Regions from separate parts of the Streptomyces sp. NPDC006435 genome, predicted to be linked through region 1. Evidence: riboswitches for the same ligand, from Rfam matches in the RefSeq annotation. Region 1 holds a riboswitch; each other region holds the start of a gene.

Region 1 (4,146 bases):
GCCCACGATCCGGGTGCAGCAGTCGACGAACGCGTCGGCCCAGCGCCGGGTCAGGAAGGCGGCCCGGTCCGCGCCCAGGATGCCGCGCAGCAACTGCTCGGCGATGTCGTCGGGCAGCAGCCGGAAGTAGTCGACGGGCGCCCACGGGGTGTGCGAGAAGTGCCCGATCCGCAGGTCGGGGCGGAGCGTGCGGAGCATGCCGGGCACCAGCGCCAGGTGGTAGTCCTGCACCAGCACCGCCGCGCCCGGCCCGGCCTCCTCGGCGAGCGCCTCGGCGAAGGCCCGGTTGTAGGTCTCGAACGAGGCCCACTGCTGCCGGAACCCCGCGTCGAAGACCGGCTCCAGCGGCGTCTGGTACAGCATGTGGTGGACGAACCAGAGCACCGAGTTCGCGATGCCGTTGTACGCGTCCGCGTGGACGTCCGCGTCGATGTCGAGCATCCGCACGCCCGGCTCGCCGACCCCGCGCCGGACCGCCTCCCGGTCCCCGTCGCCGAGCGCGGCGCACACCCACAGCTTGTCCTCGACGGCGCTCAGCCCGGAGACCAGGCCCCCGCCGCCCCGTCTCGCGTCGAGCGACCCGTCCGTTTCCAGGGTGTACGACACCGGGCCGCGGTTGGAGGCGACGAGAACCTGGGCGGAGGGCCGGGCAGGAGAACGGGCAGGGGACTGGGCTTCGTGGTCGGAGGCCATGTTGCGGAATCTAGCCCGATCACGAACCGCCCAAACGTGCGAAGTCGGGCCGGTTCAGGCCGCGCGGCGCGAAACGTACTCCTCGATCTCGCGCATCGGGGGCCGCTCCTCGGTGTCCACGGCGTGGGTGCGCGGCACGAAGCCGTCCGGGCCCCGCTCGAACTGGGTGAGCGCGGGGCGCACCAAGTGGCCCCGTGACAGGCGCAGTTGAGCGGTCCGGTAGATCGCTGCCGCCATCCGGCCCAGCGCCTGCCCGTCCTGGTGCCGGTGCCTGCGCACTCCCACGTCCACCTGGGCCAGCGCGTCCAGCCCCACCGTGTGCAGCGCGTCGACCAGCAGCCCCAGCTCCACCCCGTAGCCGACGGGGAACGGCAGCTGTTCGAGCAGGGAGCGGCGCACGGCGTACTCGCCGCCCAGCGGCTGGACGAAACCGGCCAGCTGCGGCCAGTGCAGATTCAGCAGCGGGCGGGCCACCAGCTCGGTCACCCGGCCGCCCTGGGCCGCCGCCCCGCCGGTGCCGTCCCCGAAGGGGCGGTCGTACATCGCCTTCACGAACTGCACGTCCGGGTCGGTCAGCAGCGGGCCGACGATGCCGGAGACGAAGTCGGCCGAGAAGTCCTTCAGGTCGGCGTCGACGAAGCAGACGATGTCGCCGCCGGTGACCAGGAGGGACCGCCACAGCACCTCGCCCTTGCCGGGCACGGCGGGTATCCGGGGGAGTATCGAGTCGCGGTGCACCACCCGGGCGCCGGCCTCCCGGGCCACCCGGGAGGTGGCGTCCGTGGAACCGGAGTCGATCACCACGAGCTCGTCCACCAGATGGACCTTCTCCATCAGCTCGCGCCGGATCGTCGTGACGATGTCGCCGACCGTCGCCTCCTCGTCGAGCGCGGGCAGCACCACGCTCACGCTCCCGCGGCGCGGGTCCGCGGCCTTGGCGGCCAGCAGACGCTCCAACGGACGGTCGGCGGCCGACCAGGAACGCCCGGCCAGCCAGCGTTCGACCTCTTCCAGCACGGTCGATACTCCCTGTTATGTGATCCATCTCGCGGTTCGGACTGCTGTCTCGACAGCCTGGTGCTTCGGTTACAGTCTTGAACAACGCGGATGACCGTCGCATGTCGGGGTCCATCTGCCAATAAACGCCCGGATCGAAGATCCGGTGCCAAAGAGCTCATCCAGAGGGACTGAGGGAACGGCCCGTTGAAGTCCCGGCAACCCTCCTGCCGGCCGCGAGGACACGGTGGGGAAGGTGCCAATTCCGTCTTGTGGCGAAGTGCGTCACAAGGAAGATGAGGAGAAAGGGCCTCCGCCATCATGGCTGTGCAGACTGTTGCAGCGAACACCGAATCCTCCGTCGACCTCGGCCCCGCCGCGGCGCTTTCCTGCCGCGAGTGCGGCGAGCGCTTCGACCTCGGCCCCATCTTCGCCTGCGCCTCCTGTTTCGGGCCGCTCGAAGTGGCGTACGACCTGCCGAGCGGTTCCCCCGACGAGCTGAGGAAGCGCATCGAGGCGGGCCCGAACAACATCTGGCGCTACGCGCCGCTGCTGCCGGTCCCCGCGGACGTCGCGGACAAGCCCAACATCAACCCCGGCTTCACCAAGCTGGTCAAGGCCGACAACCTCGCCCGCGAGCTGGGCGTCACCGGCGGCCTGTACGTCAAGGACGACTCCGGCAACCCGACGCACTCCTTCAAGGACCGGGTCGTCGCGATCGCCGTCGAGGCCGCCCGCGCCTTCGGCTTCACCACCCTGTCCTGCTCCTCCACCGGCAACCTCGCCGGTGCGGTGGGCGCCGCCGCCGCCCGCGCGGGCTTCCGCTCCTGCGTGTTCATCCCGCACGACCTGGAGCAGGGCAAGGTCGTCATGGCCGCGGTGTACGGCGGTGAGCTGGTCGGCATCGAGGGCAACTACGACGACGTCAACCGCTTCTGCTCGGAGCTCATCGGCGACCCGCTCGGCGAGGGCTGGGGCTTCGTCAACGTCAACCTCCGCCCGTACTACGGCGAGGGCTCCAAGACCCTGGCGTACGAGATCTGCGAGCAGCTCGGCTGGCGGCTGCCCGACCAGATCGTCATCCCGATCGCGTCCGGCTCCCAGCTCACGAAGATCGACAAGGGGTTGCGCGAGCTGATCAAGCTGGGCCTGGTCGAGGACAAGCCGTACAAGATCTTCGGCGCCCAGGCCGAGGGCTGCTCCCCGGTCTCCGCCGCCTTCAAGGCCGGTCACGACGTCGTGCGGCCGCAGAAGCCGAACACCATCGCCAAGTCCCTCGCCATCGGCAACCCGGCCGACGGCCCGTACGTCCTGGACATCGCCCGTCGCACCGGTGGCGCGGTGGAGGACGTGGACGACGAGCAGGTGGTCGACGCCATCAAGCTGCTGGCCCGCACCGAGGGGATCTTCGCGGAGACGGCGGGCGGGGTGACGGTCGGCGTGACGAAGAAGCTCATCGAGGCCGGTGTCATCGACCCGACGCTGACCACCGTCGTCCTCAACACGGGCGACGGCCTCAAGACCCTCGACGCGGTGGCCGCCACCTCGCAGGCGACCGCGACGATCCGCCCCAGCCTGGACGCGTTCCGCGCCGCGGGCCTCGCCACCAGCTGACCACCCGAGACTTCAGGAAGGGCACCCGATCATGAGCGTGAACGTCCGCATCCCCACCATTCTCCGCACCTACACGGGCGGCCGGGCCGAGGTCCCGGCGGAGGGCGCGACCCTCTCCCAGGTCATCGAGTCCCTGGAGAAGGACCACCCGGGCATCGCCGCCCGCGTCCTGGACGACCAGGGCAAGCTGCGCCGCTTCGTGAACGTCTACGTCAACGACGACGACGTGCGCTTCGAGAGCGGTCTGGAGACGGCCACGCCGGACGGCGCCGGCATCTCGATCATCCCGGCCGTCGCGGGCGGCTGCTGACGGCTCGTCGGGCCGCACGCCGAATCACCCGAACGGAATTGCCCTCTCCGGTTTCAAACCTCTCCGGGTTTGAAACGGAGGGGGCAATTCTGCATGGTTGAGCGCGGTAGAGTGTGGGAAGTCCCCCCAGCTGCCCGTACCGCCCGCATATGAGAATGCGCCGCGTCGCGACAAGATGCAGCCAAAGTGCTCGAACTCCTTGCGCCATAAGTCACCTTTGTCTGGCCCGACTTGCCCTGGAATCTCATGAATTCCGCATATTCGGGCGTTCGGCGCTGTCGAGAATTCTCGTCCGATTGACCTGTTGCAGAGGGCAGTTGGGCAGATACATTCAGCCGCGGTCGACGCGTTCCGGCGCACGCACCCTCTCCTGTCGGAGGGTGGGTTCTGACCCGGGACCGCGAAGTGCGGCCCCGCGCAAGGGCCAGTAATAGGGGAGTTAGGCATGGCTCAGGGCACCGTCAAGTGGTTCAACGCGGAGAAGGGGTACGGCTTCATCGCGGTCGACGGTGGTGCGGATGTTTTCGTCCACT
Region 2 (4,146 bases), on a different contig from region 1:
GGCTATCGCGAACTCCACCAGGTCACCAGCGACGGCGAGTTGTTCCCCCGGGACGTCGGGCTGTGGAACCAGTGGGGGAACGTCCCGGACGACTGGCCGCTGTTACCCATGGTCGGCCGGCCGATGCCGTCCATCTACTTCACCGCCGGGGCCGAACACCGGCGCCACGCCGCGATGGTGGGACACGCGCTGGAGGAGGTCGAGCACTTCGAACTCCGCCAGGACTGCGAGGAACTGGCGGACCGTCTCGTCGACGGCTTCTGCGAACGCGGCACGGCGGACCTGATCACCGACTTCGCCGTACCGCTCCCGGTACTCGTCCTCGCCCGGCTGGTCGGCTTCCCCGACGAGGACGGGGCGCAGATCGCCGAGGTGCTCAGGGACCTGGCCGACGGCGGACCGGGCGCGCAGGAGGCCCATCTGCGGTTCGGGGAGCACATGGGGCGCCTGCTCGCGGCCCGCCGTGCCGTGCCCGGCAAGGACGTGGCCTCCCGGATGCTCGCGTACCCCGGCGAGTTCACCGACGAGGAGTACGTGCTCGACCTGATGGCCATCACGGCCGCCGGACACCTCACCACCGCCGACTGGATCGGCAACTCGCTGCGCCTGATGCTCACCGACGACGAGTTCGCCGTGGCGCTCTCCGGCGGGCGGCACAGCGTCGCCGAAGCCATGAACGAGGTGCTCTGGGAGGAGTGCCCGACGCAGATCCTCGCCGGCCGCTGGGCGGCGCGCGACACCAGGCTGGGGGAGCGGAGCATCCGCGCCGGGGACATGCTGCTCCTCGGGCTGGGCGCCGCCAACACCGACCCGCACATCCGGCAGCACCTCTCGACCGCGGGAGGACCGTCGGGCCGCGGCGGCAACGCCGCGCACATGGCGTTCAGCCACGGCGAGTACCGCTGCCCCTTCCCCGCGCAGGAGATAGCCGAGATCATCGCCCGCACCGGGATCGAGGTGCTGCTCGACCGGCTGCCCGACCTGGAACTGTCCGTTCCCGCACGGGAATTGGTCCGACGACAGTCCGCCTTCCTGCGGGGGATGACCGCGCTGCCCGTCCGGTTCTCCCCCGTACGATCGACAGGAGACTTCCTTTGAACTGTCCGCACGCCGCCCGAGAAGACGCTTCGAACGGCCCGGTCCTGGTCGTCGACCCGCTGGTGAAGGACCTCGACGGCGAGACGGCACGCCTGCGCGACGCCGGTCCGCTCGCCAGGATCGAACTGCTCGGCGTACCGGCCCTGACCGTCACCCGGCACTCCCTGGCCCGCCAACTGCTCGTCGACCCACGGCTGGTGAAGGACATCGATGTCTGGGGCCTCTGGCAGCGCGGGGAGGTCACGCACGACTGGCCGCTGATCGGCATGATCGACGCCGGGCGCTCCATGTTCACCGTGGACGGCGCGGAACACCGGCGGCTGCGGACCAAGACCTCCCAGGCGCTCACCCCGCGCCGGCTGGAGGAGATACGCCCGGAGATAGAGAAGTTCACCGAGGAACTGCTCGACGCCCTCGCCGAGCACGGCGAGCGCAGCGAGGACGGGGTGGTCGACCTCAAGTCCGTGTTCGCACAGCCGCTGCCCATGCGGGTCGTCGGCATGCTGATGGGCGTGGACGAGGCCGAACACCCCATGCTGATGAAGCGGTACAAGGCGTTCTTCTCCATGCTCACGCCGCAGGAGGAGCGCCTGGCGCTGCTGGCCGAACTGGACGTTTTTTACACCGACCTCGTGCGCGAGAAGACCGTGCGGCCGACCGACGACCTCACCAGCGCGCTCATCCTGGCCGAGGAGGGCGGCGAACCGCTCACCGAGGAGGAGGTGGTGGGCAACCTCAAGGCGATGGTGGCGGCCGGTCACGAGACCACCATCGGACTGATCCTGAACGCCGTGCGGGCCCTGCTCACCCACCCCGACCAGCTGCGCAAGGTGCTCGACGGCGAGATCCCGTGGGAGACGGTGATCGAGGAGACCCTGCGCTGGGACACCCCCACCACCCATCTGCTGATGCGGTTCGCCACCGAGGACATCCAGGTGGGCGACGACGTGATCCCGAAGGGCGAGGGCGTGGTGATCTCCTACCGCGCCATCGGCCGCGACACCGAGCAGCACGGGGCGGACGCCGACGCGTTCGACGTCACCCGGCCGACGCCGATCCGGCACATGACCTTCGGCCACGGGCCGCACATCTGCCCCGGCGCGGCGCTCTCCCGCGTCGAGGCCGGCATCGCCCTGCCCGCGCTGTTCGAGCGTTTTCCCGCACTGCGGGCGGCCGTCCCGGACGAGGAGATCAGCAAACTGCCGGTGATGACGCAGAACGACATGGCGGCCTTCCCGGTCCTGCTGCACGGCTGACGGCCGACGGCCGACGGGTGGGTGGACGGCGGGTGGCGCGAGGAGGCCGGTGCCCTCGCCGGTACGGGCCCTGACCACCCGTCGGGCGGCACCGTCCGTGGGATACAGTCCTGGTGGGTCATGAGTTCCAGTGCGCAGCCCCGGCTGACTGGACGGCACCCCGCTCCGCTGCGGGTGCTCCGGGTGAGGACCTGCCCCGTGCGCGGCGTGCGGGGAACAGCGGACCGTCGGGGCAGAGCACCTGAGGTCCATGATCTCGGGAAGGCGAGAACCCATGCTCCCCCACCTCATCCCCGACGACGGCTGCTCCGGCCACGGTCCCGGTCACCACGTCCACTGGATCCACGCCAAGAAGTGCCACCAGGAGCCCGGCCAGGCCGTGGAGCTCCTGCTCACCTCGGGCGACGTCGCCGCCGACGGCTGGATCGGGCTGCGCCCCGCCTTCGACCACTCCGGGGAACTGCCGAAGGTGTGGACGCACGCCCCGGTGACCCTGACGGAACTGCTCGCCGGGCACCGCGGCCGCGTGTTCTGGCTGCCGAGGTGGCACGCCCTGAAGCTGGTGGACTCCGCAGGCCGTGCCACGGCGCTGGTCAACGTGGGTTTCGAGGGCGGCCCGCTGTGCGCGACGAGTACCCCCGACCCGCGGCGGACCGTCGGCGGCACGACCTACGGCCTGTAGCCGCAGGTCGGCCCGCCGTGCCCATGGCCGTCCGTCAGCCCACCGCGTCCGCGAGGGCGCGGTCCGCGGCGGCGCTCGACTCCTGCCACAGGGTGGTGATCGGCTCCCACACATGGACGCCCCCGGGCATGCCCACGGTGGCCCCGCTGAAGGTGACGCCCAGGTGGGAGGGGTCGGCCGCCACGGAGAGACTGTCGACGACACGGCCCTCGGAGGTCGCCGGGTCCGCGGTGCGGACGGCGGCGTAGGCCCGCTCGCCCGCGGAGAGCGTGTAGGGACCGCTCTCCGCGGGCGGCACGGTCTGGGCGGAGCCGTCCAGCCCCCTGAAGGTGATCGTCGGGATCCGGTCCACCACACATGCCCGGTTGCCGTGGTTGGTGACGTCGACACGGGCGACGTTCCGCTGTCCGCCGGGTGCGGCGTGCACGTCGAGGGCCTTCTCCTGGCATGTCGCGAGACGGCTCATCGTTCCGGCGGACGCGGTGCCGGCCGTCACCGACATCGCGGTGCCGGTCAGCGCCAGGGCTGCCGCGACGGAGAGGACGGGGGTGAGGGCGGAGCGGAGGCGCATGGTGTTTCTCCCGTTGGATCGACAGCCTGCGGATACGGCCTGACGGCCATGTGGGCCGGTACGGCCGACATGGACAGTGTGGACCGAATGACATGATCCCCGCGACAGATCGGACATATCGGTTCGGTATATCCGGTGCGCGGATGGTGCGCGGGCGGTGTGCGGATGACGCGCGGATGGTTCCCGGGCTGCGTCCGGGGCGGTGCGCGGGACGGCCGGCCGATTCCTTCCGGCCCGTTTCGGGCCGGGGCCACTTCGGGGGGATCCATGCGGCCCGGCGCCGATGACGGACGGCGCCCTCGCGTCGGGGCGGCCCTCGCGGGGCCCGGTCCCGGGTCCCGAGGGCCGCCCCGTGCCGTCACCGTGCCCGGAGCGTCGCCAGCACCTCCCGGTCCGGCTGCAGGGTCAGGCTCGGTACGGGGTCGATGGTGCCCGGGTCCACGTCCAGTTCGAAGCGGCGTGCCAGCACGGCCAGGATCAGCACCGCCTCGACCATCGCGAACCGGGTGCCCAGGCAGACCCGGGGGCCGCCGCCGAAG
Region 3 (4,146 bases), on a different contig from region 1:
GTTCTGGTTCGTCCTGCAGTGGCTCGCGGTCCAGGGCGCGGGCAGCGGAGGGCCCGGGGTCGCCTATCTGGCCCATGTGGTGGGCTTCGCCCTCGGCTTCCTCTACGCCTGGGGGCGTTACCGGCGTACGGATAGAGTGAAGGCACCAGCCGCGGCCACCGAGGGAGAACGTCAGCCGTGATCACCGCGATCGTGCTCATCAAAACCAGCGTGGACCGGATTCCCGAGATCGCCGAGTCCATCGCCGCGCTGGACAGCGTCAGCGAGGTCTTCTCGGTCACCGGTACGTACGACCTGATCGCCATGGTCCGGGTGGCCAAGCACGACGATCTGGCGGACATCATCCCGGGCCGGATCAGCCGGATCCCCGGCGTCGAGGCCACCGACACCCACGTGGCGTTCCGCACCTACTCGCAGCACGACCTGGAGGCGGCCTTCGCCATCGGGCTCGACGCGTAGGCGGGGATCACCGCCACGTGACACTTCGGCGGGGTACGGGCGGAAGCCGCCCGTACCCCGCCGAAGTGCTGTGTGCCGGTCAGTGCTGCGCGGTGCCCCGGTCCGGGACGCAACGGCCGTCCTCGGTGCGGTACTTCCACTGGGCGCCCTCGCGCACCAGCTCCTCGACCGCGCGGACGAAGCGCTCGATGTGCTCGTCCGGCGTACCGGCCCCGAAGCTCACCCGGATCGCGTTCAAGGAGCGCTCGCCCGGCTCGGCCTCGGGCGCGCCGCACTCGCCGACCTCCTGCGGGTCGCTGCCCAGCAGGGTGCGGACCAGGGGGTGGGCGCAGAACAGTCCGTCGCGGACCCCGATGCCGTACTCGGCGGAGAGCGCGGCGGCGAAGTGCGAGCTGTTCCAGCCCTCCACCACGAAGGAGATCACGCCGACCCGCGGGGCGTCGTCGCCGAACAGCGAGAGCACCTTGACCTGGGGAATCCCCGCGAGACCGGCCCGGACCGCGGCGACGAGGCGCTGCTCTCGGGCGACCAGCGTGTCGAAGCCCGCCTCCTTCAGCGCCTTGCAGGCGGAGGCGATGGAGTACGCGCCGATGACGTTGGGGGAACCGGCCTCGTGCCGGGCGGCCGTGGTGTGCCACTCGACGTCCACCCCGCCGTCGGTGCGGCGGGCGACCTTGCGCGAGGCGCCGCCGCCGGCCAGGTAGGGCTCGGCCTCCCGCAGCCAGTCGGCCCGGCCGGCGAGCACGCCGGAACCGAAGGGCGCGTACAGCTTGTGCCCGGAGAAGGCGACCCAGTCGACGTCCAGCTCGGCGATGTCGACGGGGTGGTGCGGGGCGAGCTGCGCGGCGTCCAGCACGATCCGGGCGCCGTGCGCGTGCGCGGCTGCCGCCAGCTCCCCGACCGGCCACAGCTCGCCGGTGACGTTGGAGGCGCCGGTGACGCAGACCAGCGCGGGACCGTAGGGGTCACGCGCGGCCAGGGCCCGCTCCAACGTCTCGACGGCCTGGGCCGGGGTGCGCGGGGCGTTCAGGTAGGTCACCCGCGCGTCGCGCCACGGCAGCAGCGAGGCGTGGTGCTCGGTCTCGAAGACGAAGACCTGGCAGTCGGCGGGGAGCGCCGCGGCCAGCAGGTTCAGCGAGTCGGTGGTCGAGCGGGTGAAGACCACCTGGTCGTCCGCGCGGCAGCCGAGGAACTCCGCGACGGTGGCGCGGCTGTTCTCGAAGAGGTCCGTGGAGAGCTGGGAGAGGTAGCCGGCGCCGCGGTGGACGCTGCCGTAGTACGGGGCGTACGCGGCGACGTCGTCCCAGACGCGCCGCAGGGCGGGCGCGCTGGCGGCGTAGTCGAGGGCGGCGTAGGCGACTTCACCGCCGGTGACCAGCGGAACCGTCACATCCTCCCCCAGAACGGGCAGGGGGGCACAAACCGACTCGTCGATGGCGGCGGTGGGGACAGACATGGCGAACTCCCGTAAGAGGCAGGCGAAGAGCGCGCACCGGCGGACACGCGGCAGTGCGGCGGAAAGAGAAAAAGGGTGTGCGGAAGAGGGCCGGCCGGCCCTATCGCATTCGCGTGCTCACAAGAGGCTCCCTAGGGACCAGGACCCCGGGGGTTGGCATTCACAGATGCCGAGGGGCCCGCGCTTGCCGCGGACCTCGCTGCCCACGGCCTGGTCTTCACCCGGGGCACCCCGCCACGGACGGAGGGTTGCCGGACAGCGGGCCGGGGCCGTAGTCGCTGTCACTCATGACCTGTCCAGCATCTTGCCATACGCGCGGACGTGCGCAAGGCGCAGTCCAGGATCCGGACTGCGCCCTGCGTCACTTCTCCGCCCGTTCGAAAGCCTGCCGGGACCTGCCGATGCCCGCCCGGCGGGCTGTCAGGCGTTGCTGGCAGCCACCCAGCGCTCCAGCGTCCGCGCCGCCGCGCCCGAGTCGATGGACTCGGCCGCCTTCGCCATCCCGGCGGCGAGCTGCTCGTTCAGCGTGCCGTCCGTCGGGTCCAGCGCCGTCAGGGCCGCCGCCGAGTTGAGCAGCACGGCATCGCGCACCGGCCCCCGCTCGCCCGCCAGCAGCCGGCGGGCCACATCGGCGTTGTACGAGGCGTCCGCGCCGCGCAGCGCCTCCACGGGCACCAGCTCCAGACCGACGTCGCGCGGGTCGAACGCCTCCTCGCGGACGGCTCCGTCCCGCACCACCCAGACCCGCGAGGTCGCGGTCGTCGTCAGCTCGTCCAGGCCGTCGTCGCCGCGGAAGACCAGCGAGGAGTTCCCGCGCTCGGCGAGCACCCCGGCGACGATGGGCGCCATCTTCGGGTCGGCCACGCCGATGGCCTGGGAACGCACCCGGGCCGGGTTGGTGAGCGGACCGAGGATGTTGAACGTGGTCGGCGCGCCGAGCTCCTTGCGGGCCCTGGCCGCGTGGCGCAGGGCGGGGTGGAAGCGCACCGCGAAGCAGAAGGTGATGCCCGCCTCCTCGGCGACCTCGACGACCCGCTGGGCGGAGAGGTCCAGGTTGACGCCGAGCTTCTCCAGTACGTCGGAGGCGCCGCTCGCCGAGGACGAGGCGCGGTTGCCGTGCTTGACGACCTTGGCCCCGGTGCCGGCGATGACGATCGCCGACATGGTGGAGATGTTGACCGTCTTGGCGAGGTCGCCGCCGGTGCCGACGATGTCGACCGTGCGGCCGGGCACCTCGATGGTGTGGGCGTGCTCGTACATCGCCCGCACCAGGCCGGTCACCTCGTCGATGGTCTCGCCCTTGGCCCGCAGCGCCACCGCGAACCCGGCGGTCTGCACATCGGTCGCCTCGCCGCTCATGATGCGGTTCATCGCCCAGGCGGTGTCGTCCGCGGTGAGGTTCTCGCCGCGCAGCAGGGGGTTCAGCACGCCGGGCCAGGAACGGTCCGCCACGCTGTCGCCGCCGATCGGGGTCACAACGTTCATGGTCCGCTCCCGGGGTCCACAGTCGGTAAAAGGATCGTCTCCACCCTATCGATCGGAAGAGGACGGCGAAGAGCCCCGTCCAACGCATGGACGGGGCTCCTGCCGTGGCGATCAGTTCAGGCGATCAGTGGTGACCGTGGCCGCTGGTGATCTCCTTGTACTCCTCGACGGTGGGCTTGGCGATCTGGTTGTCCTCGCCGTAGTAGCCCTTGCTGAGCCGGGCGCGCAGCTTCTCCAGCGCCGACACCTTGCGCTCGACACCGTTCTCGTCGACCGTCGGGCCGATCTCGACCGGCTTGTACTGCTCGTGCGCGGTGAGCGTGTGCAGCTGCTCGGGGCCGAGCGGCTCGTGGATCTCGACGAACTCACCGTGCGGCAGGCGCTTGATGATGCCGGACTCGCGTCCGTGCAGCACCTTCTCCTTGTCGCGGCGCTGGAGGCCGAGGCAGATCCGCCTGGTGACGATGAACGCGATGATCGGGCCCGCGAAGATGAAGATCCGGACGAACCACGAGATGGCGTTGATCGACAGGTGGAAGTGCGTGGCCCACAGGTCGTTGCCACCGCCGATGAAGACGACGACGTACTCGGTGATCCAGGCGACGCCGAAGGCCGTCCGGGTCGGGGCGTTGCGCGGGCGGTCCAGGATGTGGTGCTCGCGCTTGTCCCCGGTGATCCAGGACTCGATGAACGGGTAGACCGCGAGAACCGCGAGCACCAGTCCGAAGGCCATCAGCGGGATGAAC

The links. Region 1 has a riboswitch for S-adenosylmethionine ahead of thrC (threonine synthase). Riboswitches for the same ligand answer to the same signal wherever they lie in the genome.
Region 2: linked by a shared signal. The riboswitch ahead of ABZZ04_RS27385 (hypothetical protein) and the one ahead of thrC (threonine synthase) in region 1 are both predicted to bind S-adenosylmethionine.
Region 3: linked by a shared signal. The riboswitch ahead of ABZZ04_RS12715 (aminotransferase class V-fold PLP-dependent enzyme) and the one ahead of thrC (threonine synthase) in region 1 are both predicted to bind S-adenosylmethionine.

The regions. Positions count from the first base shown of each region.
Region 1 covers NZ_JBEXPY010000002.1:332,918-337,063, reverse strand. Annotated here, with positions in the region: gene ABZZ04_RS03780 (trehalose-6-phosphate synthase) at 1-693, opposite strand, end outside; gene ABZZ04_RS03775 (glucosyl-3-phosphoglycerate synthase) at 748-1,710, opposite strand; SAM riboswitch class I at 1,865-1,992, shown strand; gene thrC (threonine synthase) at 2,011-3,303, shown strand; gene ABZZ04_RS03765 (ubiquitin-like small modifier protein 1) at 3,335-3,613, shown strand; gene ABZZ04_RS03760 (cold-shock protein) at 4,059-4,146, shown strand, end outside.
Region 2 covers NZ_JBEXPY010000032.1:32,232-36,377, forward strand. Annotated here, with positions in the region: gene ABZZ04_RS27375 (cytochrome P450) at 1-1,098, shown strand, start outside; gene ABZZ04_RS27380 (cytochrome P450) at 1,095-2,354, shown strand; SAM riboswitch class IV at 2,471-2,580, shown strand; gene ABZZ04_RS27385 (hypothetical protein) at 2,629-3,036, shown strand; gene ABZZ04_RS27390 (DUF4232 domain-containing protein) at 3,071-3,607, opposite strand; gene ABZZ04_RS27395 (cytochrome P450) at 3,966-4,146, opposite strand, start outside.
Region 3 covers NZ_JBEXPY010000009.1:105,125-109,270, reverse strand. Annotated here, with positions in the region: gene ABZZ04_RS12725 (rhomboid family intramembrane serine protease) at 1-181, shown strand, start outside; gene ABZZ04_RS12720 (Lrp/AsnC ligand binding domain-containing protein) at 178-459, shown strand; gene ABZZ04_RS12715 (aminotransferase class V-fold PLP-dependent enzyme) at 539-1,915, opposite strand; SAM riboswitch class IV at 2,091-2,208, opposite strand; gene trpD (anthranilate phosphoribosyltransferase) at 2,336-3,400, opposite strand; gene ABZZ04_RS12705 (cytochrome bc complex cytochrome b subunit) at 3,525-4,146, opposite strand, start outside.